DNA from 4 places in the Enterobacter sp. genome. Region 2 is predicted to be linked to each of the others. Evidence: predicted binding sites of a transcription regulator. Region 2 holds the regulator's gene; each other region holds the start of a gene.

Region 1 (7,272 bases), on a different contig from region 2:
GATTGGTGTGAGCGGAAGTCATAGCGAAGAACACGCTGCTGACGCGCGCGAGCAAAGCGCCGCTTTTCTCCAGCGCCAGCACGGTGTTCGTGAAGTCAGGCGCAGCGGCCTGAGAGACAATCGCGTTAATGTCCGCCCGCTTCTGGCGAAGGGCTTCATCGAAAGCTGGACGATAGTGACTGTCGTCGATCTTATCAAAAGGGGGTGCCTGGTAAGGAAGCAGGCTGATTTCAAAAAAAGGATTCGTTGCCGTCATCTTTCACTCCTGAGTACGGGTATCCTCCCAGAGTAGGCCAGGCCGCCATCCCCTGCAACGCCGTCATACAAATGTTGCCTTAACGCACCCTCTGCCGCCGTGCTATGTTAGTAAAACACAAAAAGCGTTGAGGAACAGTGAGATGATTATTTTAGTTACCGGGGCAACGGCAGGTTTTGGTGAAAGCATCACGCGTCGCTTCGTCGCCAACGGGCACAAGGTTATTGCGACCGGCCGTCGTCAGGAACGTCTGCAGGAGCTGAAGGACGAATTAGGCGACAGCATCCTGACCGCGCAGCTGGACGTGCGTAACCGCGCGGCGATTGAAGAGATGATTGCTAACCTGCCCGCCGAGTGGCGCGCCATCGACGTGCTGGTCAACAATGCCGGTCTGGCGCTGGGCATGGAGCCCGCCCATAAAGCCAGCGTGGAAGACTGGGAAAACATGATCGACACCAACAATAAAGGGCTGGTCTATATGACCCGCGCGGTGCTGCCGGACATGGTTGAACGTAATCGCGGCCACATTATCAATATCGGCTCCACCGCCGGAAGCTGGCCTTATGCGGGCGGCAACGTTTACGGCGCGACGAAAGCGTTTGTGCGCCAGTTCAGCCTTAACCTGCGGACCGATCTGCACGGCACCGCCATTCGCGTCACCGACATCGAGCCGGGCCTCGTGGGCGGCACCGAGTTTTCCAACGTGCGCTTCAAGGGCGATGACGCGAAAGCAGACAAAACCTACGAAAACGCTAACGCCCTGACGCCGGAAGATGTCACCGAAACGGTCTGGTGGGTGGCGACGCTGCCAAAACACGTCAACATCAATACCGTAGAAATGATGCCGGTCAGCCAAAGTTTTGCCGGACTTAGTGTCCATCGTGGCTAAATCTGCCCTTCCCGGCCTGCGGGCCGGGTCTGTTTCGGTCTATAAAAGAATGGTAGTATGTTCAGGCTAACTCTCTGAGAAATGACAACTCATGGCCGCTGAATCGCAACTCAACCCCACCCAGCCCGTAAACCAGCAAATCTATCGCATTTTGCGACGTGATATTGTCCATTGCCTGATCCCACCGGGAACGCCGCTTTCTGAAAAAGAGGTGTCCGTGCGTTTTGACGTTTCCCGTCAGCCGGTGCGTGAAGCGTTTATTAAGCTTGCTGAAAACGGTCTGATTCAGATCCGCCCGCAGCGCGGCAGCTACGTGAACAAAATTTCACTCTCTCAGGTGCGCAACGGCTGTTTTGTTCGCCAGGCCATTGAATGCGCGGTGGCGCGCCGTGCCGCAACGCTCATCAACGACAACCAGTGTTATCTGCTGGAGCAAAACCTGCATCAGCAGCGAATTGCGATTGACCGTAAGCAGCTGAATGATTTCTTCCAGCTTGATGATGAATTCCACCAGAAACTGGCGCAGATTGCGGATTGCCAGCTTGCCTGGGACACCATCGAAAACATCAAGGCCACCATCGACCGCGTGCGTTATATGAGCCTCGATCACGTCTCCCCGCCGGAAATGCTGCTTCGACAGCATCATGATATTTTCAGCGCACTGGAAAAACGCGACCCGGACGGCGTGGAAAAAGCGATGACGCTGCATCTGCAGGAAATTAGCGAATCCGTGCAGCTGATTCGTCAGGAAAATAGCGAGTGGTTTAGCGAAGAGTAATATTCGCCGCCCCTTTCAGACGCGGCGATGGGTTTAGCGAACGACTAACACCGGAATAGTGGCGTAGCGCAGGATAGATTCCGCATTTGACCCCAGCAGATGGGTGCTGATGCCCGGATTTTTCGACCCGATGACGATCGCGTCATATTCCCCTTCTTTGCTCAGCCTGATGATTTCATCGCGGACGTTGCCAAAGCGAACCAGGCTGTCAATTTTCTCCGGCGAAATATCGAAAAGTCTTTTTAACGCGTTCATTTTCTTACCGGATTCCTCCGTCATATACTCTTCGAACTTTTTAATATCGGCGTTAAATCCACGCAGCAGGGATCGGCTGCTGGCCGGCAGAATATTGACCAGGGTAATCGAGGCGCCCTCAGCCTTCGCAAGGTTTGCCGCGTGGCGAACCGCTTTGTCGCTCAAATCCATTTCAAACACATCAACAGGCATCAAAATCTTCTTATACATAAGCCTGACTCCTTATTCCGATGAAAGGGTTATTTCCTGTACCCAGAATGGCATTAGTAATATAAACCAACCCTCAACGCTTCCCTGCTGAAACTATCATTTAATGAAAATAATGGTCTGCTTTGTAAATTGCTGTAGTGAACCGTCAGCGCCCGGCACAATAAAGAAAAAAGTGTGAGTTTGATCAAAAACAAAAACATGTGATGCAGACAGGCGTATTTATATGCTCCGTGAACGGCAACCCTGAAATAACGCCGTAACGAACAGGTTAGAGAGGAGGAAATACCATGATGACATACGACCGTAACCGCAATGCAATCACCACCGGCAGCCGCGTCATGATTAGCGGCACGGGCAAAACTGGCGTGATTAAAGCAATCCACAGCGACGGGCTGGATGCCGCGCAGGTGCGCCGCAGCAAAACGGTTGAAGTGGAAGGATGCGAAGGTAAGTTCGAACCGATTGAGCTGATTCGCCTGGGTATGCACTAAGCGGTGCGCGGACATGCCGCCGCAAACGGCGGCATGTGCTGAATTACCGTTGAGACACGTACTGCTCCACGGTCGCTTTCGCTCCCTTTTGCAGCAGCGTCAGGTAGGCCTTCATCACCGCATCAACAAAGACGGCTTCACGCGGTAACTCCTTGCCAAAGATGGCTTCAATGCCGAGAAGCGCCCTGACCCGGCTTTCCCCTTCCGCACTGTCCTTCACCGCCGCCTGAATCACCGCCAGCTGCGGGTCGCTTACGTCAATCGCGTTACCCTGCTCGTCCACGCCGCCGACATAGCGCATCCAGCCTGCCACGCCCAGCGCAAGCAGCGGGAAAGGCTTCTGATGCACCAGGTGCCAGCGCACGGAATCCAGCATGCGCTGCGGAAGCTTCTGGCTGCCGTCCATCGCAATTTGCCAGGTCCGATGGCGCAGGGCCGGGTTACTGTAGCGGGCAATCAGGAGATCGGCATAGCGCCCTAAATCGACGCCTTTGACCTTCAGCGTGGGCGCCTGCTCGTTGAGCATCAGCGCGTGCGCGGCAAGACGGTAATTCTTATCTTCCATGCAGTCGTTGATATGCTGATAGCCCGCCAGATAACCCAGGTACGCCAGGAACGAGTGGCTGCCGTTGAGCATGCGCAGCTTCATCTCTTCAAAAGGGATCACGTCCGACACCAGCTCGGCTCCGGCTTTTTCCCACGCAGGACGACCCGCCACAAAGTTATCTTCGATCACCCACTGACGGAACGGTTCACAGGCCACCGCCGCCGGATCGCGCACGCCGGTCAGCCGTTCGATTTTATCCAGCGTATCGGGAGTGACCGCGGGCACGATGCGATCCACCATAGTTGACGGGAAGGTGACGTGGGATTCAATCCAGTCCGCCAGTTCACCGTTTACCGCTCGGGCGTACGCGCAGGTGACATTGCGCATCACGTGACCGTTCTCTGGCATGTTGTCGCAGGACATCACGCTAAACGCCGGCAGACCCGCCGCCTTACGGCGCGCGAGCGCTTCCACGACGACACCCGGCGCGGATTTTGGCTGGTGCGGGTTTTGCAGGTCTGCGACGATAAACGGATGATCGAGCATCAGTTGCCCGGTTGCCGGTGAGTGACAGTACCCTTTCTCGGTGATGGTCAGCGAGACAATCGCCACCTGCGGTTCGCACATCGCCGCCAGCACCGTTTCCAGCCCGTCAACCTGCGCATGCAGCGCCTTTTTGACTACGCCAACTACGCGGGAAGTCCACGCATCGGCAGACATCTCCGCCACGGTATAGAGATTATCCTGGGCCTTCAGATCGGCAATCTGCTGCTCGCCGCCAATCAGGTTAACTTCACAGTAGCCCCAGTCGCTGCCGTGTTCAGCGGCAAGGATGTCGGCGTACACCGCCTGGTGCGCCCGGTGAAATGCGCCGAAGCCTAAATGTACAATGCGTGCTTTGAGGCTGTCGCGATCGTACTGAGGCAGCGTCGCGTTGGCCTGTAATAACGTGTTTTCCATGATTAAGACTCGTTAATTAGAAAGCTGTGGATCGCTGCCGCTCTTTCTGAAGCGGCAGCGCCTGCTGACTACACCAACTAGAATGGCAGCTGGAGTAAAAAGAGAACTGCCATCAACCATACCGATACTGCCGTTTGATTTTTTGATATATATTAACTTTTGCTCATCTGGTGTGACATAAAAATAAAGTTGTGTGACAGGTTACGCAGGCTGTAAACCACTAGCGTCGCGAAGAGACAGCGCCGTAACCCACACTCTCTTCTGGCGCAGACTCGGCTGCGTCATGCGCCGCGCTCAAATCACGGTCGCGCACTTCCGGCATCAGGATCGCCGAGACCAGTCCAATCGCGGAATAGGCCACCAGCATGGCAACAATGGGCCACCAGGAGCCGGTCATATTGCAGAAGATCCCTGCCAGCACCGGACCAAAGCCCACCGCCACCAGACCGCCAGCCTCTTTGGAGATGGCCATACGCGTAAAGCGATTTCGCGAGCCAAACATCTCCGCCATAGTGATATTTTCCAGCGCAAACAGCCCCAGCACGGCGAAGTTATGGATAACGATGATAGAGAGCATGATCGTCCCCGGCGCATAGCTCTTATCGACGATGATCGACAGCATCGGGTAGGCGAGCAGAATGGCGGAGATATTGAGAATAATGTACGGCAGACGGCGCCCCACTTTATCGGAAAGCCAGCCCAGCAGCGGGATGGAGATAAACCCGAGAATGGAGCTTACCATCAGCGCATCGGTCGGGATGGCCTTATCGAACAGCAGCGTCTGGACCAGATACCCGGCAAGGAACGTCTGGATCAGGCCCGAATTACCCGCCTGACCAAACCGCAGGCCGGTCGCTAGCCAGAAGGATTTGCTTTTCACCATGGAACCCAGCGACGTATCCGGCTGCACGCTTTGTGCATCGTTTACTTTCTCAAAGACCGGGCTCTCCTTGAGATTCATACGCAGCCAGATGGCGAAGATCATCACCACGACGCTGGCGAGGAACGGCACGCGCCAGCCCCAGGCAATCAGCTCTTCACGATCGAGGACAAAGAACATCACCGCCCAGATCGCCGTGGCGCTGAGCGTTCCGCAGTTCGTGCCCATCGCCACCAGCGAGGAGATGATGCCGCGTTTCCCTTTCGGCGCGTACTCCGCCAGCATGGTCCCCGCCCCGGAGATCTCAGCCCCAGCGCCCAGGCCCTGAATGATGCGCAGCGTCACCAGCAGAACCGGGGCAAAAATCCCGATCTGCGCGTAGGTCGGCAGGACGCCAATCAGCGTGGTGCAGATCCCCATCATGGTGATGGTGATGAACAGCACCTTCTTACGGCCAATGCTGTCGCCCATTCTGCCGAAGATAAAGGCGCCGACAATGCGTGCGATATAGCCTGCGCCGTAGGTCCCCATCGCCAGGATCAGCGCCATCGCGGCGGACTGTTCCGGGAAGAAGATCTCATGAAAGACCAGGGCGGCCCCCAGCGAGTAAAGCTGAAAGTCCATAAACTCCAGAGCGGTGCCCAGCCAGCCGGAAACGGCGGCTTTCACCAGATCGGAGGTGGTTCTTTGAGGTTGTGCTTGCGTCATAATGGCTATCTCTGAAAGGTAAGATGCGTACCACCAGAGCCTGTCTGCGCAGGCTCTTAACCGCGTATTTGATTATTGGCCGAACGTGAGTAAGACCTTGCAGCACTGCCGCTGGTCTTTTTCAAACAGTTCGATGGCGTCTGTTACATGGTGATAGTCAAAGGTATGGGTGATCAGTTTTTCCGGGTCGATCAGCCCCTTCTTCAGCCAGTCGATGACGACCGGGAATTTATTGGCATTGAGGCGTGAGGAGAAGATCGCCAGCTCTTTGCCGGTGATGCCCTGCTGAACAATCTGGCTCGGCTCGCTGGAAAAGCCCATCAGCACGATACGCGCCGCCGGAGAGGCCAGGGTTATCGCTTCCTGCAAAATAGATGGATGGCAGGCGGCATCAATGATTAACGTCGGTTTGATGCCCTTTTCGTCCAGCGCGGCCTGCAGCGACTGCTCGCCGTTATTAAAGACCCAATCCGCGCCGCTGCGCCGGGCCATCGTCAGGCGCTCGTCTATTCGGTCAACCACGATAACCTGCTTCACCTGATAGACGCCTTTCAGCGCCTGCACGGTGACCAGCCCCATCGGGCCTGCGCCGTAAATCTGCGCGACGTCCTGCCCGGTGGGACTGGCCTGCCCCGTCACGTTGGCGGCGATGGTGAAGGGCTCCACCATAACGGCGTGTTTATCAGGAATGTCATCCGGAATGGGCCAGGCATTTTGTGCAGGTACTGCCGCATATTCGCTGAAGCCGCCGTCACGGTGAACGCCCAGCACCACCAGCGAGGTACAGACGTTCGGTTTTCCCACCGAGCACGGGTAGCAGTGCCCGCAGCTGATCACCGGGTCAACCGAGACGCGCTGGCCCAGGCGGGCAGCATCAACGCCCTCACCCACGGCGTCGATCGCGCCAAAAAACTCGTGGCCAATGACGCGTGGGTACTTAGCAAACGGGTTATGCCCGCGGTAGATGTGGCTGTCTGAACCGCAAATCCCGGCCAGTTTAATCTTGACGCGCACTTCGCCTGCGCCTGGTTCCGGGCGTGGCCGCTCTTCAATCACCAGTTCGTTCGGCTGCTGAATCACTACGCTTTTCATCGTTCTCTCCTCGCTTACCAGTTCCACAGCGTGCCGTCTTCGAGACGGGCCACCGGCAGATAGGCCGGATCGTACGGGTATTTCGCCGCCAGCTTTTCATCAAACTCGATGCCCAGCCCCGGCTTATCCCCAGGATGCATATAGCCGTTATCAAAGCGCCAGCTGTGCGGGAAGACTTCCAGCATCTGTTCGGAGTAGCCCATATA
Region 2 (7,272 bases):
CCTGCACAGCCCGTATGCCCATGGGCTAATTGAAGCGGCAAAAGCGCGCGGCTGGCTCGGCGTGGTGATGCATTTTCGCGGCTGTAGCGGCGAACCGAATCGTCAGAAACGCATTTATCACTCGGGTGAAACAGAAGACGGGACGTGGTTTTTACACTGGCTGCGGGAAAATTATGGCACCGTGCCAACGGCCGCCGTGGGCTACTCGCTGGGCGGCAATATGCTGGCCTGTCTGCTGGCCAAAGAGGGCGAAAGCGTGCCGCTGGAGGCCGCCGTCATTGTCTCCGCGCCGTTTATGCTCGAGCAGTGCAGCTACCATATGGATAAAGGCTTCTCCCGCGTCTACCAGCGTTACCTCCTCAACCTCCTGAAGGCCAACGCGGCACGTAAACTGAAGGCCTACCCGGATACCCTGCCGGTCAGCCTGCGCCAGCTGAAAAAGGTACGCCGCATTCGCGAGTTCGACGACCTGATCACCGCGAAAATTCACGGCTTCGCCGATGCGATTGACTATTATCGTCAGTGCAGCGCCATGCCGCTGCTCAGCAAGATCACGCAGCCAACGCTGATTATTCATGCCAAAGATGACCCGTTTATGGATCATCACTCGATTCCCGCGCAGGAATTCCTGCCCGACAACGTTCACTATCAGTTGACCGAGCACGGCGGCCACGTCGGGTTTATCGGCGGCACGCTGCGCCGCCCGAAAATGTGGCTTGAGGCGCGTATTCCTGACTGGCTAACCCCTTATCTTGACGGTGCAAAATGATTATTCCCTGGCAGGATCTGGCTCCCGAAACGCTCGATAATCTGATTGAAAGCTTTGTATTACGCGAAGGCACCGATTATGGTGAACAGGAACGCTCGCTTGAGCAAAAGGTCAACGATGTAAAGCGCCAGCTGAAAAGCGGCGACGTGGTGCTGGTGTGGTCAGAACTGCATGAGACGGTCAATATCATGCCCCGCAACGCGTTTCACGGCTGATCTTCCACCCTTTTCAGTCAGGGAGTTGCTATGTCTGCCAGACATCCGGTTATTGCCGTTACGGGATCGAGTGGTGCGGGAACCACCACCACAAGCCTCGCATTTCGCAAGATTTTCGCCCAGCTGAATCTCCGTGCGGCGGAGGTCGAGGGCGACAGCTTTCACCGCTACACGCGTCCGGAAATGGACATGGCCATCCGTAAGGCGCGCGATCTGGGTAAACACATCAGCTACTTCGGCCCGGAGGCCAACGACTTCGGCCTGCTGGAACAAACCTTTATCGAGTACGGTCAGAGCGGCAAAGGGCAGTCCCGCAAGTATCTGCATACCTATGATGAAGCCGTTCCCTGGAATCAGGTGCCGGGAACTTTTACCCCATGGCAACCGCTGCCGGAACCCACTGACGTCCTGTTTTACGAAGGATTACACGGCGGCGTGGTCACCCCGCAACACGACGTGGCGCGCCACGTGGACCTGCTGGTCGGTGTGGTCCCTATCGTGAACCTGGAGTGGATCCAGAAGCTGACGCGCGACATGAGCGAACGTGGCCATTCGCGAGAGGCGGTAATGGACTCGGTGGTACGCTCCATGGAAGATTACATCAACTTCCTGACGCCGCAGTTCTCCCGCACCCATATCAACTTCCAGCGCGTGCCGACGGTGGATACCTCCAACCCGTTTGCCGCCAAAAGTATCCCATCCCTGGATGAGAGCTTTGTGGTGATTCATTTCCGCAATCTCGAAGGCATTGATTACCCCTGGCTACTGGCCATGCTGCAGGGCTCGTTTATTTCGCACATGAATACACTGGTCGTACCGGGCGGAAAAATGGGGCTGGCGATGGAGCTCATCATGACGCCGCTGGTGGAGCGACTGATGGAAGGGAAACAGATTGCGTGAGCATGTTCCCTCTCCCTGTGGGAGAGGGTTAGGGTGAGGGCATCAACACGCACGATGCCCCATCAATCAAGCCTCGATCACTTCATACGAATGCGTGATTTTTACCGCTTTCTCCAGCATTAACGCTACAGAGCAGTACTTCTCCGCAGACAGGTCCACCGCACGTGAAACCGCCGCATCTTTCAGTTCTTTACCCGTGACCACAAAGTGCAGGTTAATATGAGTGAACAGACGTGGCGCCTCTTCACGACGTTCTGAGGTGAGTTTAACCTCACAATCCGTCACGTCATGACGACCTTTTTGCAGAATCGACACCACGTCAATGGCGCTGCATCCGCCTGCCGCCATCAGCACCATTTCCATTGGGCTTGGCGCTTTATCGCCGGAGTTACCGTCCATTAAAATCTGGTGCCCTGACGCGGACTCGCCCAGGAACGTTAAACCTTCAACCCATTTCACGCGCGCTTGCATATTCTTAAACTCCAACGTTGCATTTTTGGTGACAGATTACGCGTGCGTTACATTTCTCGCAATGGAAGGCGACCTGCATCATGCTGAAGCGAGACACCAGGAGACACGCGGCGAAAGCTATGCTAAAACACTCTGGATGCTACAGTAATACATTGACGTTACACATGTATGCAGAGGACATCAAACTTTACTGGCTGCGAAACGTTACGGTAGCCGACTTCCCAGGGTATGGGTAAGAATTCGATTGCAACCCCAGAGTCCGGATGCATCTGATGACTCTGGTGACAGCTTATAACAGAGGATAACAGCGCATGGTGCTTGGCAAACCGCAAACAGACCCGACTCTCGAATGGTTCTTGTCTCATTGCCACATTCATAAGTACCCATCTAAGAGCACGCTGATTCACCAGGGTGAAAAAGCGGAAACGTTGTATTACATCGTTAAAGGCTCGGTGGCAGTGCTGATCAAAGATGAAGAAGGGAAAGAGATGATCCTTTCTTATCTGAACCAGGGCGATTTCATCGGTGAACTGGGCCTGTTTGAAGAGGGCCAGGAACGTAGCGCCTGGGTTCGAGCAAAGACAGCATGTGAAGTGGCTGAAATTTCTTACAAGAAGTTCCGTCAGCTGATTCAGGTTAACCCTGACATCCTGATGCGTCTTTCTTCCCAGATGGCGCGCCGTCTGCAGGTCACCTCAGAGAAAGTGGGTAACCTCGCCTTCCTGGACGTTACCGGCCGTATCGCGCAGACCCTGCTGAACCTGGCGAAACAGCCAGACGCCATGACCCACCCGGACGGCATGCAAATTAAAATTACCCGTCAGGAAATTGGTCAGATCGTCGGTTGCTCCCGTGAAACAGTGGGCCGTATCCTGAAAATGCTGGAAGATCAAAACCTGATCTCCGCCCACGGTAAAACCATCGTGGTCTACGGAACGCGTTAATTCCGCTTAAACGGCGTGCCATCGCCAGGTGTCACGCCGTTTTTGTCTCTATTCCCCATGTGGCGCAGGCTGATCTATCACCCGGAAGTTAACTACGCACTGCGACAAACGCTGGTGTTGTGTCTTCCTGTGGCCATAGGTCTGATCCTCGGACATCTTCAGCAGGGCCTGCTGTTTTCCCTCGTGCCCGCCTGCTGCAACATCGCCGGTCTGGACACGCCGCATAAGCGCTTTTTCAAACGCCTGATCGTTGGCGGCTGCCTGTTTGCGGGCTGTAGCCTCGCCGTACAGCTTTTACTGGCTCGTGATATCCCGCTGCCGCTGATCCTGACCGTGCTGGCGATGACCCTCGGCGTCACGGCGGAAATCAGTTCGCTGCACGCTCGCCTGCTTCCCGCGTCGCTGATTGCGGCCATCTTCACGCTGAGTCTCGCCGGGAATATGCCGGTGTGGGAGCCGCTGCTGATCTACGCTCTGGGGACGCTGTGGTACGGGCTGTTTAACTGGTTTTGGTTCTGGCTGTGGCGGGAACAGCCGCTGCGCGAATCCCTGAGCCTGCTCTATGTGCAGCTTGCGGATTACTGCGAGGCCAAATACACCCTGCTCACTCAGCATACCGATCCGGAAAAATCCTTACCGCCGCTGCTGACGCGCCAGCAGAAGGTGGTGGATCTCATAAGCCAGTGCTATCAGCAGCTACACATGCTCACCGCCAACAAGAATCACGAATACAAACGGCTGCTGCGCACCTTCCAGGTCGGGCTCGATCTGCAGGAACATATCTCCGTTAGCCTTCATCATCCGCAGGAGGTGCAAAAGCTGGTCGAGCGCAGCCACGCCGAAGCGGTGATCCGCTGGAACGCGCAGTCCGTCTCCGCACGCCTGCGGGTGCTGGCCGATGATATTCTCTATCACCGCTACCCCACGCGCTTTAACATGGATAAACAGCTCGGCGCGCTGGAGAAAATCGCCCGCCAGCATCCGGATAACCCGGTCGGACAGTTTGCCGCCTGGCACTTCAGCCGCATCGCCCGGGTGTTGCGCACCCAGCGTCCGCTTTATCCACGAGACCTGATGGCGGATAAGCAAAAACGGCTGCCGTTATTGCCCGCGCTCAAAAGCTATCTTTCTTTTAAATCTTCCGCCCTGCGCAACGCCGCAAGGATTAGCGTGATGCTCAGTACCGCCAGCCTGATGGGCATGGCGCTGCATCTGCCGAAGCCCTACTGGATCTTAATGACCGTGCTGTTTGTCACCCAGAACGGCTACGGTGCCACGCGGGTGCGTATTCTGCACCGGGCGGGCGGCACCATGGCCGGACTGATCATTGCGGGCGTGACGCTGCACTTCCACGTGCCGGAAGGCTATACCCTTGCAGGGATGCTGGCGATCACGCTGGTGAGCTATCTAATTATCCGCAAAAACTACGGCTGGGCGATGGTGGGCTTTACGGTGACGGCGGTATATACCCTGCAGCTGCTTACGCTCAATGGCGAACAGTTTATTGTCGCCAGGCTGATTGATACTCTGATCGGCTGCCTGATTGCCTTTGGCGGCATGGTCTGGCTCTGGCCGCAATGGCAGAGCGGGCTGCTGAGACAGAACGCCCACGACGCGCTGGAGGCCGACCAGCAGGCCATTCGCCTGATCCTGAGCGACGACCCGCAGCCGTCCCCGCTGGCGTATCAGCGCATGAAGGTCAACCAGGCGCACAACGCCCTTTTCAACTCGCTCAACCAGGCGATGCAGGAGCCAGGCTTTAACTCGCACTATCTTGCCGATATGAAGCTCTGGGTGACGCACAGCCAGTTTATCGTCGAGCACATTAACGCCATGACCACGCTGGCGCGCGAGCACACGATGCTGACGCCGGACCTGGCGCAGCGCTATCTGCAGTCATGTGAAATTGCGTTGCAGAGGTGCCAGCAGCGCCTGGAGTATGACGCGCCGGGCGAGTCGGGAGACTCAAACATTCTGGAAGCGCCGGAGACGTTGACCCACGGGCCAATGAGCACGCTGGAGCAGCACTTGCAGCGCGTGCTGGGGCATCTGAACACCATGCACACCATTTCGTCGGTGGCATGGCGTCAGCGTCCGCATCACGGCATTTGGTTAACGCGCCGGTTGAAACGAACCGAATATTAGCCTTTAACGATCTTCGCAACCGCCGCGGCAAAGCGGGTTAACCCGTCTTCAATATCCTTATCCTCCACCACCAGCGACGGCGCAAAGCGCATCACGTCCGGCCCGGCGTTGAGCACCATCACCCCTTCGCGAGCGGCGGCGTGCAGAAAGTCGCGCGCGCGGCCCTTGTACCGCGGCTTCAGCTCGGCGCCAATCAGCAGCCCCATCCCGCGGATCTTGCTGAACACGTCGTACTGCTCATCAATCTTTTTCAGGTGCTTCACAAACAGCTCGCGCTTCGCGCTAACGCCGTTCAACACCTTTGGCGTGTTGATGATGTCGAATGCGGCACCCGCCACGGCGCTGGCCAGCGGGTTACCGCCGTAGGTGGAGCCGTGAGAACCGACGTGGAACGCAGAGGCGATCTCCTGTGTCGTCAGTACCGCACTCACCGGGAAACCACCGCCAAGCGCTTTGGCACTGGTCAGAATATCCGGCGTCACGCCGTAGTGCATATAAGCGAACAGATCGCCGGTACGCCCCATCCCGCACTGCACTTCATCAAAGACCAGCAGCGCCTGATGCTCGTCGCACAGCGCGCGCAGCCCTTTCAGGAATTCCGGGGTTGCCGCAGTCACGCCGCCTTCACCCTGGATCGGCTCGACAACAACTGCGCAGGTGTGGTCGTCCATCACCGCTTTCACCGCGTGCAGATCGTTAAACGGCACGTGGACGATATCGGCCGGTTTTGGGCCAAACCCGTCGGAATACTTCGGCTGGCCGCCAACAGAGACGGTAAAGAAGGAGCGTCCGTGGAAGGCGTTGTGGAAGGCGATGATTTTGGTTTTATACGGGCTGTGGCGCGTTGTCGCGTAGTAGCGCGCCAGCTTAAAGGCAGTTTCGTTGGCTTCAGTGCCAGAGTTCATAAACAGCACGCGTTCCGCGAAGGTCGCATCAATGATCTTGCGGCCCAGGCGCAGCGCCGGTTCGTTGGTGAACACGTTGCTGGTGTGCCACAGGGTTTCGCCCTGGGTTTTCAGCGCCTCCACCAGCGCGGGATGGCAATGACCCAGCGCCGTGACCGCAATACCACCCGCGAAATCCACATACTCTTTACCCTGCTGATCCCAGACGCGGCTGCCTTTTCCCTTCACCGGGATAAATTCAGCCGGTGCATAAATCGGCAGGATCACTTCATCAAATGTCGCGCGGGTAATTGCTGGTTGTTCAGTTGCCATGTCATGACCATCCATTTTATGTCACAGTGATTGTGAAAATATAATCACAAAATATGCATAAAAAATCACAGCAAGGCAACAGATATTCAGCGATGGAGGAAATTTGCCAGCAGCGCGTGCCCCTGCTCGCTGAGGATACTTTCCGGGTGGAACTGCACGCCTTCGAGATCCCATTCGCGGTGGCGAATCCCCATGATCTCCTGCGTATCGCTCCAGGCGGTCACCTCAAAGCAGTCGGGCAGCGTCGACGGGTCAATGACCAGGGAATGGTAGCGCGTCACGGTTAACGGATTATTGAGCCCCGTAAACACCCCGGTGCCGGCGTGGGTGACCGGAGAGGTTTTACCGTGCATCACTTTCACGGCGCGCACGATGGTGGCACCAAACGCCTGGGCAATTGCCTGATGCCCCAGGCAGACGCCCAGGATTGGCAGCTTGCCGGCATAGTGCTGGATAACCTCCAGCGAAATACCCGATTCCGACGGAGTGCAGGGGCCGGGTGAAATCACTATTTTCTGCGGCGCCAGCGTCTCGATATCGGCGAGAGCGATCTCGTCGTTACGGCGGACAACCACCTCTGCACCCAGTTCACAAAAATACTGGTAAAGGTT
Region 3 (7,272 bases), on a different contig from region 2:
CAGCTGGTAACCGAGCCAACGCTGCAAACCACGCGTGACCCTGAAATCTTTGCTATCGGTGACTGCGCCTCCTGCGCGCGTCCTGAAGGTGGATTTGTGCCGCCTCGCGCGCAGGCCGCACACCAGATGGCAAGCCTGGTCCTGCACAACATTCTGGCGCAGTACAAAGGCAAGCCAATGAAGGCCTATGTCTACAAAGACCATGGTTCTCTGGTGTCTCTGTCAAACTTCTCTACCGTCGGCAGCCTGATGGGTAACCTGATGCGCGGCTCGATGATGGTAGAAGGGCGCATTGCCCGCTTCGTGTATATCTCCCTGTATCGTATGCACCAGATTGCGCTGCACGGCTATTTCAAAACCGGGCTGATGATGCTGGTCGGCAGAATCAACCGCGTGATCCGTCCGCGTCTGAAGCTGCACTAATCTTTCACTCCCTCCGGGCTCTCCAGAGGGAGTTTTTAGCATTTCATGCTGTAGATCACAGATTGAGTGCTTAAGAGTTCTCCTAAATACAATATATCTCCTCTGAACGCCCCTTTTTTGATCCTTTATCTGATTGGCGAAGCCGTGCCTCCATTGCAAAATTGTTACCAATAGCAACAAAGGAGGAAGTCCCGTGAATAAATCAATGTTGGCGGGTATAGGGATTGGCGTCGCGGCTGCGTTAGGTGTGGCTGCCGTTGCCAGTCTCAACGTATTAGATCGCGGCCCGCAGTATGCGCAGGTGGTTTCTGCTACACCGATTAAAGAAACGGTAAAAACGCCTCGTCAGGAGTGCCGTAACGTCTCCGTGACGCATCGTCGTCCGGTGCAGGATGAAAACCGTATCGCCGGTTCTGTTCTGGGCGCGGTAGCGGGTGGCGTGATTGGTCACCAGTTCGGCGGCGGCCGGGGTAAAGATGTGGCGACCGTGGTCGGCGCGCTGGGTGGCGGCTATGCCGGTAACCAAGTGCAGGGCGCGATGCAGGATAACGATACCTACACCACGACTCAGCAGCGCTGCAAAACCGTCTATGACAAGTCGGAAAAAATGCTGGGCTATGACGTGACGTACAAAATTGGCGATCAGCAGGGCAAAATCCGCATGGATAAAGACCCGGGCACGCAAATTCCACTGGATGGAAACGGCCAGCTGGTTCTGAATAACAAAGTGTAAAAAAGATGTTCTCTGAATTTAGCTCCTCATGCGCTCAGGCTGAGGAGCTTTTTTTTGCTTCAGATTTTCAGTAGCTCAGGCCACAGCCGCAGCGTGGTTTCGCTAATATGCTGCAGTTTTTCCAGCGTGGCCCCTTCACGGGCGCTGATCGACATCCCCTGCAAAATACAGCTCAGGTATTGCGCCAGCAGCTGTGGGTTGCACTGGGCAGGGATTTCACCGCGCTGCTGCCGCTGAGCCAGAAATGCGCTAAGCGTCTCCTCCTGCATGGCATGCCGCGATTTCACCGTATTGGCAATCTCTTTAGAGGACGCCGCCAGGGTGGCAGAGGTATTAATCATAAAGCAGCCCGCAGGCGTCTCTTTACTGGTGAAGCAGGTCGCGACGGCGGTGAAATAATCCCGAAGCGCCTGTTCGACGCTTTTCTCTTCACAAAACAGCTGGGCTTCGTGTTTCGCCGCAAAGCGCGAAATGTATCTGTCCAGCACCGCCCTGAACAGCCCCTCTTTATTGGTAAATTCGGCATACAGCGTCGGCGCTTTTGCTCCGGTAGCTTCTACCAGATCGGAAAGCGAGGTTGCTTCATACCCATGTTGCCAGAAGAGAGTCATGGCCTTATCAAGCGCTGCATCCCTGTCAAACACTTTTGGTCGGCCACGGCTTTTCTTCGCACAACTCGTGACATCGGTTGTCATGCGCCGTTGGTCCTCTGTTGGTTTGTTGAATGACCATTATAAAAATAAACGCAAGTCACCACCAGCGCTGAATGCTTAAAAATAAATTAATCATATGAGTATGAAAAATAACGACTTTAAAATTAAGTTAATGGTCATTATAAAATTATGTTGACGCGTGATGTGGATCACATTTATGATTTACCTATCGATCGTTAACTAAATGATTAACGACCTCCAAATTCATCTGCTAAAGGTAAACATCATGAAAAACGTAAAAACCCTCATCGCTGCCGCTGTTCTGAGTTCACTCTCTTTCGCAAGCTTTGCTGCTGTACAGGTACAGTCCACCCCGGTCGATCAGCATAAAGTCGGGACCATTTCTGCGTCTGCCGGGACTAACCTGGGTTCCCTGGAAGATCAGCTGGCGCAAAAAGCGCAAGAGATGGGTGCAAAATCTTACCGCATCACCTCTGTGACCGGTCCTAACACCCTGCACGGCACGGCTGTCATCTACAAATAAGCCGGGCATAAACCCTCATTTATGCCACTGCAATAAAAAACGCCCTGCTGAGCAGGGCGTTTTTTATTTCTGATTTACATCGACTGCTGGGCAACATCGTGATGCCGGGTGACATCGGTCGGCATGCCTGACCGCGCTTCCATCGCACGCTCCATCACCACGCTGTTGGTATTCGCATTCGTTTTGAAGCTTACCATTGCGGCATTCAGGTTAATGGGCAGCGTCTGCGGGTCATCGCCAATGTTTTTCGATAGCGGCTGGTGAATTTCAACCAGCCGCACGCCGCCCGGCTCCTCAGAAACCTTGATCGGCGTATTGATAATATTGACTTTGGTACCCGGCGTAACGACGTTAAACAGCGTTTTGATATCGTCATCGCGCAGACGAATGCAGCCGGAGCTGACGCGCATGCCGATGCCAAAGTCCGCGTTCGTTCCGTGCAGCAGGTAAACGCCGCCGTAGGCCGCCAGGCGGATTGCGTGGTGACCCATCGGGTTATCCGGGCCTGCTGGCACCACGGCTGGAAGATCGATGCCCTGAGCTTTATAACGGGCACGAATATTGGCCGTCGGGGTCCAGGTTGGATTCGCGCGTTTATCCGAGACGGTGGTGACCATCGTCGGCGTCAGGGTGTCGCCGCCCAGCTGACCAATACCAATCGGGTAGACGGTCACCTCATTTTTACCCGGCGGATAATAGTACAGACGCAGCTCCGCCAGATTTATGACGATCCCCTCGCGCGGAGCGTCCGGCAGGATAGTCTGTAACGGGATAGTCAACACGCTGCCCGCGCGCGGAACGTACGGGTCGACGCCGGGGTTGGCCTGCAGCAGAGCCAGAAAACCGACGTTATATTTTTTGGCAATGGCTTCCAGCGAACCGCCATTATTTTCAACCACATGAAAGCGGTTTTCCCCCACCACCTTGCTGCCGGGCGGAGGAAGGAGCCAGGTATTTGCGCGAGCGGGAAGCGCAACCGCAACGGTGGCTGCCAGCGCAATCAGGGTTAACCAACGAGTAAAACGCGAAGAGGTCATCATCACCATAATCCATGCAAATGATAAGGTTATTGTTTTATAAGGCGTTAACGATAATTATGGCGAATGGGTGTGTCGGGAAGATCGGGTGAAGTGCAAAGAGTTTGTAAATTGTCCCCCGTTAGCGCTGGGCTAACGGGGAGAAGGGAATTTATGCGATCGCATTCTCTTCCAGCTGGCGCATAAAGTTGCGCACCCAGTCCATGCGGGTTTTGCGCTCCGTCAGCTCCTGGGTAAATTTCAGACGCGTTGGGCCATCCAGACGGAAATGCTGCGGCTGTTTTTGCAGCAGACCGATGAGCCACATCGGGTTGACGTGGTTCTTCTCGGCGAACTCAATTACGCCGCCTTTTTCGTTGCCTTCAAGCTTTCGAATGCCCAGCTTCTGCGCCTGCTGGCGCAGGCGAGCGATATCCAGCAGATTTCGCGCCGCATCGGGCAGAAGACCAAAGCGGTCGATCAGCTCAACCTTAATCTCTTCCAGCTCGTTTTCCGTCTTCGCACTGGCGATGCGCTTGTAGAACGACAGTCGGGTATTCACGTCCGGAATGAAATCATCCGGCAGCAGGGAAGGCATACGCAACTCGACCTCGGTCTGCTGGCTGGTGAGATCTTCCAGCGACGGCTCGCGACCGGCCTTCAGGGCATCAACCGCGTTCTCAAGCAGCTCCATATAGAGCGAGAAGCCGATGGTCTCCATGGAGCCGCTCTGGTCCTCACCCAGCAGCTCGCCGGCGCCGCGGATCTCGAGATCGTGCGTGGCCAGCGCGAAGCCTGCGCCGAGGTCTTCCAGCGAGGCGATGGCTTCCAGACGCTTTTGCGCGTCGGTGGTCATCGCTTTCGGATGCGGCGTCAGCAGCCAGGCGTAGGCCTGATGGTGCGAACGCCCGACGCGGCCGCGCAGCTGGTGAAGCTGCGCCAGACCAAAGTGATCCGCGCGTTCAATAATGATGGTGTTCGCCGTCGGAATGTCGATCCCCGTTTCGATGATGGTGGTGCACACCAGCACGTTAAAGCGCTGGTGGTGGAAGTCGTTCATCACCCGTTCCAGCTCGCGCTCGCGCATCTGCCCGTGACCGATAGCAATGCGCGCTTCCGGCACCAGCTCCGCCAGCCTGTCCGCCGCTTTCTGGATGTTTTCCACGTCGTTGTACAGGTAATAGACCTGACCCCCGCGCAGCACTTCACGCAGTATTGCCTCACGCACAACCAGATTATCGTACTCACGGACGAAGGTTTTCACCGCCAGACGGCGCGCCGGCGGCGTGGCAATAATTGACAGATCGCGCATGCCGCTCATCGCCATGTTCAGGGTTCGCGGGATCGGCGTTGCTGTCAGGGTCAGGATGTCGACGTCGGCGCGCATCGCTTTGATGCGCTCTTTATGGCGCACCCCGAAGCGATGCTCTTCGTCGACGATCAGCAGCCCCAGATCTTTCCACTTCACGTCGCTTTGCAGCAGCTTGTGGGTGCCGATCAGAATATCGATTTTGCCTTCACTTGCCTGTTCGAGGATCTGCGTCTGTTCTTTGGTGCTGCGAAAACGCGACAGCATCTCGATGCGTACCGGCCAGTTGGCAAAGCGGTCGCGGAAGTTGTCGAAGTGCTGCTGAGCGAGCAGGGTGGTCGGCACCAGCACTGCCACCTGCTTGTTGTTTTCCACCGCAAGGAAGGCGGCGCGCATTGCCACTTCGGTTTTGCCGAAGCCGACGTCGCCGCAAACTAAGCGGTCCATTGCCAGCGGCTGGCACATGTCGCTCAGCACGGCGTTGATAGCCTGAGCCTGATCCGGCGTGGTTTCAAACGGGAAGCTGTCGCAGAACAGCTGATACTGTTCCTTATCATGCTTAAAGGCGAAGCCCTCTTTGGCCGCGCGCTGGGCGTAGATATCAAGCAGCTCGGCGGCCACGTCGCGCACTTTTTCCGCGGCCTTCTGGCGCGCGCGCGCCCAGGCATCGCCGCCCAGCTTGTGCAGCGGCGCGTTCTCTTCGGCACCGCCCGCGTAGCGGCTGATCAGATGCAGGGACGACACCGGGACATACAGTTTTGCGTCGTTCGCGTAGGTCAGCATCAGGTATTCACCTTTAATGCCGCCCGCTTCCAGCGTGGTCATCCCCTGATAGCGCCCAACACCATGCTCCAGGTGCACAATCGGCTGGCCCGGATGCAGCTCGGCCAGATTGCGGATCAGCGTGTCCGGGTTGATGGTTCGACGGCTGTCCTGACGGCGGCGCGCGACGCGCTCGCCCAGCAGGTCGCTTTCGCAAATCAGCGCCAGGTTGTTGAGCGTGTCGATGAACCCGTGCTCGGCGGCGCCAATCATCAGGTAACGACCGTTTCCGGTTGCTTCGCTCAGGCGCAGGATGCGCTTCGGCGCCACCTTAATGCGTCCCAGCAGCTCACCCAAAGCTTCGCGGCGGCCTTCACTCTCAACGGAGAACACCACCGGGCCGGTAAACGACTCCAGGAACTTGCGCAGATTATCCAGCGGGGATTTCTGCTGCGCCTGGACGGCCAGGTCCGGCAGCGTCCGGAAGGCGAGGTTGGTGTTGGCGGCCTTGTCGGCAAGCGAATCGGTTTTCAGCTGCATGCGCGGCCAGCGCTTCAGCTCGGCGTTGAGCTCGTCGGTACGCAGCCACAGCGCTTCCGGCGGCAGCAGCGGACGCATCGGGTCAACGCCCCGGTTTTCGAAGCGAGCGCGGGTTTCGCTTTCAAAGCGGCTGGCGCTGGCGTCGATATCGCCGGTGTTAACAATCAGCGTATTCGCCGGGAAGTAGCTGAACAGGGCAGGCAGCGGCTCGTTAAAGAATAGCGGCTGCCAGTATTCGATCCCGGCAGGCAGCGTGCCTTTGCTGACCTGCTGATAAATATGTTCCGCGTCGCGCTTCACCTCGAATCTATCGCGCCACTGGCTGCGGAACAGTTCGATAGCGGTTTTGTCCGTGGGGAACTCATGCGCGGGCAGTAAATTGATGGACTCCACTTCCTCCAGCGTGCGCTGCGTGTCGGCGTCAAAGACGCGCAGGCTGTCGATTTCATCATCAAAGAAGTCCAGACGATACGGCTGGTCGCTGCCCATCGGGTAAAGGTCGAGCAGCGCGCCGCGGGTCGCGTATTCCCCATGTTCCATGACCTGATCGACGTGGCGATAGCCGGCCCCGTCAAGCTGCGCCCGCAGGGCATCACGGGACAGGCGCTGGCCTTTTTTCATCACCAGCGCGTGGCCGTGCAGGTAGCTGTGCGGACAGACGCGCTGCATCAGGGTGTTCACCGGTACAATCAGCACGCCGCGCTGCATGGTCGGAAGCTGGTAGAGCGTCGACAGGCGCGAGGAGATGATCTCCTGGTGCGGAGAGAAGCTGTCATAGGGCAGCGTTTCCCAGTCGGCCAGGCTGAACACCAGATTATCGGTGAACTGGCGAATTTCATCGTGCAGGCGCAGGGCGTTTTGCATATCCGGGGCAACCAGGATCACCGGCCCTTGATGACGCTCGGCGATTTCCGCCACCAGCGTGGCGCACGCCGCGCCCGTGAGTTCACCCAGCTGGCGCTGGTCGCCCGCTTTGACAGGTAAGGAATAACGATAGTGTTCAGGCATGGCTATGTCAGAGTCTCTTATGGATATACCAACAGTATTGGGGCATATCACTGATACGCAATGTCTTTATTATCCTCGATCGTTTTGCATAAGCAAATCGTAACCGCACGGCAGGGCTAAACGCCCCCGTAGCGGGGGCGGAGAGGGCATTAACGCGTTGAGGGGGACAGGGTCAGCGTAGACGGAGGAGAGAAGAAAACGTCGCCAAACAGCGCGGTGGAGATCTTACGGACCCCGAGTCCGGCCAGGGCACAGATCAGCAGGCTGGCAAACGGGTAGACCAG
Region 4 (7,272 bases), on a different contig from region 2:
ACTTTCGGGCGCAACGGTGAGCCAAAGATCTTGCAAAGATTATTTTCAGAGAGCTGAACGCAGCGGGTATTGGCAGGCTTGCCCTCGGGCATTCCAGGAATGGGGCTTGAAATGGACGGTGCAGTACAGCACGCGCCACAATCGGGACGGCAATCCATAAATGCTCTCTTCGCTGACGATCGCCCGCGCAGTCGGGCATCGCGCGCACAGTAACACCTTTTGCGTATTGATAGCAAAAGCCACGAATTCCTCTTGCCTGAAAGGCCGCGCGCGAGTAATTTGGCGCGATATTTTTTACCTCCCGTAAACAGGATTACTGCAATGCCAAGAGCGAACGAAATTAAGAAAGGTATGGTGCTGAATTACAACGGCAAACTGCTGATTGTGAAAGATATCGACATTCAGGCACCAAGCGCCCGTGGTGCAGCAACGCTGTACAAAATGCGTTTCGCCGATGTGCGTACCGGCCTGAAGGTGGAAGAGCGCTTTAAAGGTGACGATATCGTCGATACCGTGACCCTGACCCGTCGCTATGTTGATTTCTCCTACATCGACGGCAACGAATACGTGTTCATGGACAAAGAAGATTACACCCCGTACATCTTCACCAAAGATCAGATTGAAGAAGAGCTGCTGTTCATCCCTGAAGGCGGCATGCCTGATATGCAGGTCCTGACCTGGGACGGCGTACTGCTGGCGCTGGAGCTGCCTCAGACGGTCGATCTGGAAATCGTTGAAACGGCACCCGGCATCAAAGGCGCATCCGCCAGTGCCCGCAACAAACCGGCTACCCTGACGACCGGCCTGGTTGTGCAGGTGCCGGAATACCTCTCCGCTGGCGAGAAGATCCGCATCCATATCGAAGAAAAACGCTATATGGGCCGCGCTGACTGATTGCGGCATTTGTCGGATGGCGGCTTCGCCTTATCCGACCTACAAAATAAAATAACCGGCTCTCAGGCCGGTTTTTTTTTGTAGGCCCGGTAAGCGTAGCGCCACCGGGCAACAGAGCTTACAGCAGCTCCGGATACTTCGTCATCTTCAACGCCAGCTCAACCCCACGCACTTCCGCCATCCCTTTAAGACGGCCAATCGCAGAATAGCCTGGGTTGGTTTTCTTACGCAGATCGTCCAGCATCTGATGGCCGTGGTCTGGACGGAACGGAATAGGACGTACATCGCCAATCTGCTTGCGACGCGCCTCTTCGGCCAGAATGGCGTCTACCACCGCCACCATATTCACATCGCCGCCCAGGTGAGCCGCCTCGTGGAAGGTTTTTGGGTTCTCTTCACGGCAGGTCGCGCGCAGATGCGTAAAATGAATGCGGTCGCCGAAGGTTTCAATCATCCGCACCAGATCGTTATCTGCCCGCACGCCGTAGGAGCCGGTACACATGGTGAAGCCGTTATAGATGCTGTCGACCGTCTCTTTCAGCCACTGCATATCTTCAATTGTGGAAACAATGCGCGGCAGGCCAAGAATGGGACGCGGTGGATCGTCCGGGTGCACGGCCAGGCGAACCCCGACCTCTTCCGCAACCGGCACGATAGCGCGCAGGAAATACGCCATGTTTTCACGCAGCTGGTGCTTATCAATATTGCCGTATTCCGCCAGGCGGGCGCGGAACTGATCCAGCGTATACCCCTCTTCGGCACCCGGCAGGCCCGCAATAATATTACGGGTCAGCTTTTCGATGTCCGCGTCGCTGGCTGCATTGAACCATTCGAGTGCCTGCTGCTGCTCTTCCACGGTGTAATCCGCTTCGGCGCCAGGCCGTTTCAGGATGTGCAGCTCGAACGCTGCAAAGGCAATCTGATCGAAACGCAGCGCTTTTGAACCGTCCGGCATCTGATATTCGAGGTCGGTTCGCGTCCAGTCGAGGATGGGCATAAAGTTATAGCAAACCGTATCAATTCCGCAGGCCGCGAGGTTACGAATGCTCTGCTGATAGTTAGCAATCCAGGTCTGGTAATCCCCGGAATGGGTTTTGATATCTTCATGAACAGGAATGCTTTCCACCACAGACCAGGTTAATCCCTTCTCCGCCAGCAGCGCCTGACGCGTCTGTATTTCCTCTACCGGCCAGACCTGACCGTTAGGAATATGATGCAGCGCCGTGACGACACCCGTTGCGCCAGCCTGACGCACATCATCAAGAGAAACCGGATCGTTCGGCCCGTACCAACGCCAGGTTTGTTCCATTGCCTCACCCTCTTAAGTTGTTATACCAATATACATTACCTCAATGACGACTACCATACATGTTTGCCGTGAAGGGTCAATACACCGCCACACATTGATTGATCAAACTCACATAACGGGGATATTTACGGCTCACCAATTTTATTTGCTGTCATATAACTTTACACTGGCATTGTTAATTAATGGTTAATCAGGTGTGTATCTCATGAAGACAATTGCCTCTACCGTCCTTCCTGCCGGGGTTCAGCAACCTCGCTACGATCGCCAGTCATTACGCTCCCGCATCGTTCACTTTGGCTTTGGCGCGTTTCACCGTGCGCACCAGGCTTTGTTAACAAATAGGGTGCTGAATGAAAAAGGCGGCGACTGGGGGATTTGTGAGATTAGCCTGTTCAGCGGCGACGCGCTGATGAGCCAGCTGCGCGCGCAGGAGCATCTGTTCACCGTGCTGGAGAAAGGGGCTGATGGAAATGAGGCGATTATCGTCGGCGCCGTCCATGAATGCCTGAACGCAAAACTGGACTCTCTGCCCGCCATTATTGAGAAATTTTGCGAGCCTCAGGTCGCGATTGTATCGCTCACCATCACGGAAAAAGGCTATTGCATCGATCCCGCGACCGGAAAACTCGATCTGAATAACCCCCGGATCGTCCACGACCTTGAAAACCCCTCAGAGCCACATTCTGCCCCAGGGATCCTGGTCGAAGCACTCCACCGCCGCCGCGAGCGCGGTTTGCCTGCGTTTACCGTGCTCTCCTGCGACAACATCCCGGATAACGGGCACGTGGTCAAAAACGCGGTGCTGGGCATGGCGCAAAAGCGTTCCGCGGCGCTGTCTGAATGGATTGATAGCCACGTGAGCTTCCCGGGAACGATGGTTGACAGAATTGTTCCCGCCGCGACGGAAGCATCGCTTGCGGAAATCACCGACGCGCTCGGCGTTGAAGATCCGTGCGCCATCAGCTGCGAACCGTTTATTCAGTGGGTGGTGGAAGATAATTTTGTCGCAGGCCGTCCCGAGTGGGAAGTGGCGGGTGTCCAGATGGTGCAGGATGTTCTGCCGTGGGAGCAGATGAAATTACGCATGCTCAACGGCAGCCACTCTTTCCTGGCGTATCTCGGGTATCTTGCCGGCTACGCGCATATTAATGAATGCATGGAGGACGCGGCGTTCCGTGAAGCCGCCCGTCGGCTGATGCTGAACGAGCAGGCCCCCACGTTACAGATTAAGGATGTCGATCTCACCGCCTACGCCGATAGCCTAATTGAACGCTTTGCCAACCCGGCCCTCCAGCATCGGACCTGGCAAATCGCGATGGACGGTAGCCAGAAGCTGCCCCAGAGAATGCTTGACGGGATCCGCGTTCATCTTGAGCGAAATACGCCGTGGCCGCTGCTGGCTCTGGGCGTGGCCGGCTGGATACGCTACGTCAGCGGTATCGACGACCGTGGCAATGCGATTGACGTTCGCGATCCCCTCAGCGATAAAATCCGCGCCATCGTCAACGCCAGCAGCGACGCCGACCGCGTTAACGCGCTGCTGGGGCTGAGTGAGGTCTTTGGTCACGATCTCGCACAAAACAGCGTCTTTGTGGAGACTGTCCGCCAGGCATACCAGCGCATTATCCGCAACGGCGCACGTCAGGCTGTTATCGAAACGTTAAATATTTAACGATTATTGCTCTTAACGCGAACGGATGAGGCCTCCGTTTGCCCTTCCCCTTCTCACAGGTCACGTTTTTCGCCAGGATAGAGAGAATAGTGTTATAGCATCACAATTCTGATCTGGAGCGCACGTGACCAAAACCAACCTCATCACCGGTTTTCTCGGCAGCGGTAAAACCACCTCAATTCTCCACCTGCTGGCGAATAAAGATCCGGCCGAGAAGTGGGCCGTGCTGGTCAATGAATTTGGCGAGGTGGGCATTGACGGCGCGTTGCTGTCATCCAGCGGCGCGATGATTAAAGAGATCCCCGGCGGATGCATGTGCTGCGTCAATGGCCTGCCTATGCAGGTCGGCCTCAATACCCTGCTGCGTCAGGGCAAACCTGACCGCCTGCTGATTGAACCTACCGGGCTGGGTCACCCTAAGCAAATCCTCGATTTACTGACCGCCCCGGTTTACGAGCCGTGGATCGATTTGCGCGCCACCCTGTGCCTGCTCGATCCGCGTCAGCTTCTGGATGACAAGGCGGTGGCTAATGAGAACTTCCGCGATCAGCTCGCCTCCGCTGACGTTATTGTTGCGAATAAAGCAGATCGCGCCACGGCTGAAAGCCAGGCCGCGCTGGATGCGTGGTGGCAACATTTTGGCGGCAATCGCACACGGGTGGAAACTACCCAAGGGAATATTGATAGCACCCTGCTTGACCTTCCACGTCTGAACCTCACCGCCTTGCCTGCCAGCGCGGAGCATTCGCACAGTCATCCGGTTAAGCAGGGTCTGGCAGCCCTGAATCTGCCGGAACACCAGCGCTGGCGTCGTAATCTGAATAGCGGCCAGGGATATCAGGCCTGCGGATGGATTTTTGATGCTGAAACCGTTTTTGACACCATCGGGATCCTGGAGTGGGCCCGCCTTGCGCCCGTCGATCGCGTGAAAGGGATCATGCGCACCCCGGACGGACTGGTGCGGATCAACCGCCAGGGCGACGATTTCTTTATTGAAACGCAAAACGTGGCACCGCCTGACAGCCGTATAGAGTTAATTAGTGCGGTTAACGCCGACTGGAATGCCCTCCAGTCCAGTCTGTTGAGGATTCGTTTAAGTTCGGGCGGCTAACGTTGCCCCAGTTTTCACTCTATGCAGAACGTTATGACAACTCGATTTCCCCTGATATTACTGCTTAATGTCGCCGGTCTGGCGCTTTTCTTCTCCTGGTATATCCCGGCAGATCATGGTTTCTGGTTCCCGCTGGATTCTGCCATTTTTCACTTCTTCAATCAGGAGCTGGTGAAGAGCAACGCGTTCCTGTGGCTGGTGGCAATTACCAACAACCGCGCCTTTGACGGCTTCTCGCTGCTGGCGATGGGCTGCCTGATGCTCTCTTTCTGGCTGAAAGAGGACAAAGCCGGGCGTCGGCGTATTCTGATTATCGGTCTGGTGATGCTGCTGTTTGCTGTCGTCATTAACCAGCTGGCCACCGCAATTATTCCGGTTAAGCGTTCCAGCCCAACGCTCTTTTTCACCGATATTTATCGCGTCAGTGAGCTGCTGCATATTCCAACAAAAGATGCGTCGAAGGACAGTTTCCCTGGCGATCACGGCATGATGTTGCTTATTTTTTCCGCAATTATGCTTCGCTATTTCGGCAGAAAAGCGTTTGCCATAGCCCTGATTATTTTTGTGGTTTTTGCCTTCCCGCGCGTAATGATTGGCGCTCACTGGTTCACCGATATTGCCGTCGGTTCGCTCTCCGTTGCGCTGATTGCGCTGCCGTGGTGTTTGATGACCCCACTGAGCGACAGGATAATAGCGCTGTTCGATCGCTACCTTCCCGATAAAACGCAACAATAATTGAACAAATAACTAACCTAAATTAACGTGAGCTATCAGGGATCGACATGATCCCTGATAGCGTTCTCGCCACGATCTTTTCCCAGCGTCATATTCTTGTCATCACATTCATGATAAAAATGAAGCAATTGCGCGATAAAGCCTCGGATCTGTCCGCATTTTAAGCAATTACGGATTTTTACTTTCTGTATCACATTTTCTTATAAAAAAAAGGCTTTTTTTACTCGCAATACCCCAGGCAATCGGTTAATCTCGAACTCGTTTTGCCCCATAGAGATAATTATTTCGCTGGCGAATAATTTTGTGCGCTGTACCACAAATGTGACCAGAAAGAATTGTCTCAATGTGAACAGATAATTAGTCTCGTCACGTTTGGCATTTTTATAACGATATTTGTCGTTAAGGACTTCAAGGGAAAATAAACAAAATGGTCAAATCTCAACCGTTTCTGAGATATATCTTACGGGGGATCCCGGCGATAGCAGTCGCGGTACTGTTGTCTGCATGTAGTACATCGAACACCGCAAAGAATATGCATCCTGAGACGCGTGTTGTGGGAATGGAAGATTCCTCGTCACTGCAAGCCTCTCAGGATGAATTTGAAAATATGGTACGTAATCTGGACGTGAAGTCCCGCATTATGGACCAGTATGCTGACTGGAAAGGCGTGCGCTATCGTCTTGGCGGCAGCACAAAAACAGGTATTGATTGTTCCGGTTTTGTACAGCGTACATTCCGCGAGCAATTTGGGTTAGATCTTCCGCGTTCAACCTATGAACAGCAGGAGATGGGCAAGTCGATTTCACGTACCAAACTGCGCACCGGTGATCTAGTCCTGTTCCGTGCCGGTTCTACAGGTCGACATGTTGGCATCTACATTGGTAATGACCAGTTCGTACATGCCTCAACCAGCAGCGGTGTCACCATTTCCAGCATGAATGAACCGTACTGGAAAAAGCGCTACAACGAAGCACGCCGCGTACTGACCCGCAGTTAATATGACTATCGTATCGTTGGTTATCCCTTGGCTGGCGATATGATGAAAAAAAGCACTGCTTCGGCAGTGTTTTTTTTTGCCCGTTACACTGAATACATCCAGCGGCATTTCAGGAATTACGACGTCTATGTTCACCCGCTATTTCTCCAGCAATCGCAAGATACTGATCCTCAGCATCATCACAGGCCTAATCGCCGCCCTGCTCCTGGGTTCGTTGCAATTTTTCTGGAGCTACCACAAGCGGGAAGTCAAATTCGACACCCTGATCCACGATGTGAGCATCTATATGGAGAGCTATTTCGATGAGTTAAAAAATTCTATCGATGTACTCCAGCCGCTCACGTTAAACAATTGCCACGACGTAAATCAGGAACTCACCTCGCGCGCTGCCTTTAGCGTTAACGTTCGCGCATTCCTGCTGGTCAGAGACAAAATGGCGTTCTGCTCTTCTGCTACGGGTCCGATGAATTCCCCGATGGAGGAGCTGATACCTGAGCTGCACATCGACAAACAGATTGATATGGCGTTGCTTCCCGGCACTCCGATGTTGCCCA

What was found. Region 2 encodes CRP, which controls carbon source genes, mostly activating them, when cyclic AMP is high. Its sites were predicted from a motif close to ATGTGANNNNNNTCACAT; they were not measured.
Region 1: the regulator CRP is predicted to act here: its motif matches at 2,561-2,578, upstream of ydfZ (putative selenium delivery protein YdfZ).
Region 3: the regulator CRP is predicted to act here: its motif matches at 2,007-2,024, upstream of bhsA (multiple stress resistance protein BhsA).
Region 4: the regulator CRP is predicted to act here: its motif matches at 2,300-2,317, upstream of ACWYRJ_RS01440 (mannitol dehydrogenase family protein).

Annotation. Positions count from the first base shown of each region.
Region 1 is NZ_CDRQYH010000041.1:9,585-16,856, reverse strand. Features, by position in the region: gene dcp (peptidyl-dipeptidase Dcp) at 1-256, opposite strand, end outside; gene ydfG (bifunctional NADP-dependent 3-hydroxy acid dehydrogenase/3-hydroxypropionate dehydrogenase YdfG) at 399-1,145, shown strand; gene ACWYRJ_RS13430 (GntR family transcriptional regulator) at 1,237-1,923, shown strand; gene ACWYRJ_RS13425 (universal stress protein) at 1,957-2,388, opposite strand; gene ydfZ (putative selenium delivery protein YdfZ) at 2,676-2,879, shown strand; gene ACWYRJ_RS13415 (mannitol dehydrogenase family protein) at 2,923-4,386, opposite strand; gene ACWYRJ_RS13410 (MFS transporter) at 4,607-5,974, opposite strand; gene ACWYRJ_RS13405 (Zn-dependent oxidoreductase) at 6,047-7,066, opposite strand; gene manD (D-mannonate dehydratase ManD) at 7,081-7,272, opposite strand, start outside.
Region 2 is NZ_CDRQYH010000005.1:92,579-99,850, reverse strand. Features, by position in the region: gene ACWYRJ_RS03260 (hydrolase) at 1-769, shown strand, start outside; gene ACWYRJ_RS03255 (YheU family protein) at 766-984, shown strand; gene ACWYRJ_RS03250 (phosphoribulokinase) at 1,015-1,884, shown strand; gene ACWYRJ_RS03245 (OsmC family protein) at 1,951-2,355, opposite strand; gene crp (cAMP-activated global transcriptional regulator CRP) at 2,667-3,299, shown strand; gene ACWYRJ_RS03235 (YccS/YhfK family putative transporter) at 3,357-5,444, shown strand; gene argD (bifunctional acetylornithine/succinyldiaminopimelate transaminase) at 5,441-6,661, opposite strand; gene pabA (aminodeoxychorismate synthase component 2) at 6,748-7,272, opposite strand, start outside.
Region 3 is NZ_CDRQYH010000031.1:12,932-20,203, forward strand. Features, by position in the region: gene ACWYRJ_RS11460 (NAD(P)/FAD-dependent oxidoreductase) at 1-423, shown strand, start outside; gene ACWYRJ_RS11465 (glycine zipper 2TM domain-containing protein) at 617-1,156, shown strand; gene ACWYRJ_RS11470 (TetR/AcrR family transcriptional regulator) at 1,216-1,851, opposite strand; gene bhsA (multiple stress resistance protein BhsA) at 2,096-2,353, shown strand; gene ldtC (L,D-transpeptidase LdtC) at 2,428-3,393, opposite strand; gene mfd (transcription-repair coupling factor) at 3,542-6,988, opposite strand; gene ACWYRJ_RS11490 (acyltransferase family protein) at 7,138-7,272, opposite strand, start outside.
Region 4 is NZ_CDRQYH010000002.1:140,308-147,579, reverse strand. Features, by position in the region: gene ACWYRJ_RS01455 (YkgJ family cysteine cluster protein) at 1-158, opposite strand, end outside; gene yeiP (elongation factor P-like protein YeiP) at 322-894, shown strand; gene uxuA (mannonate dehydratase) at 1,013-2,203, opposite strand; gene ACWYRJ_RS01440 (mannitol dehydrogenase family protein) at 2,409-3,875, shown strand; gene ACWYRJ_RS01435 (CobW family GTP-binding protein) at 4,000-4,986, shown strand; gene ACWYRJ_RS01430 (phosphatase PAP2 family protein) at 5,020-5,721, shown strand; gene mepS (bifunctional murein DD-endopeptidase/murein LD-carboxypeptidase) at 6,149-6,718, shown strand; gene ACWYRJ_RS01420 (cyclic di-GMP phosphodiesterase) at 6,846-7,272, shown strand, end outside.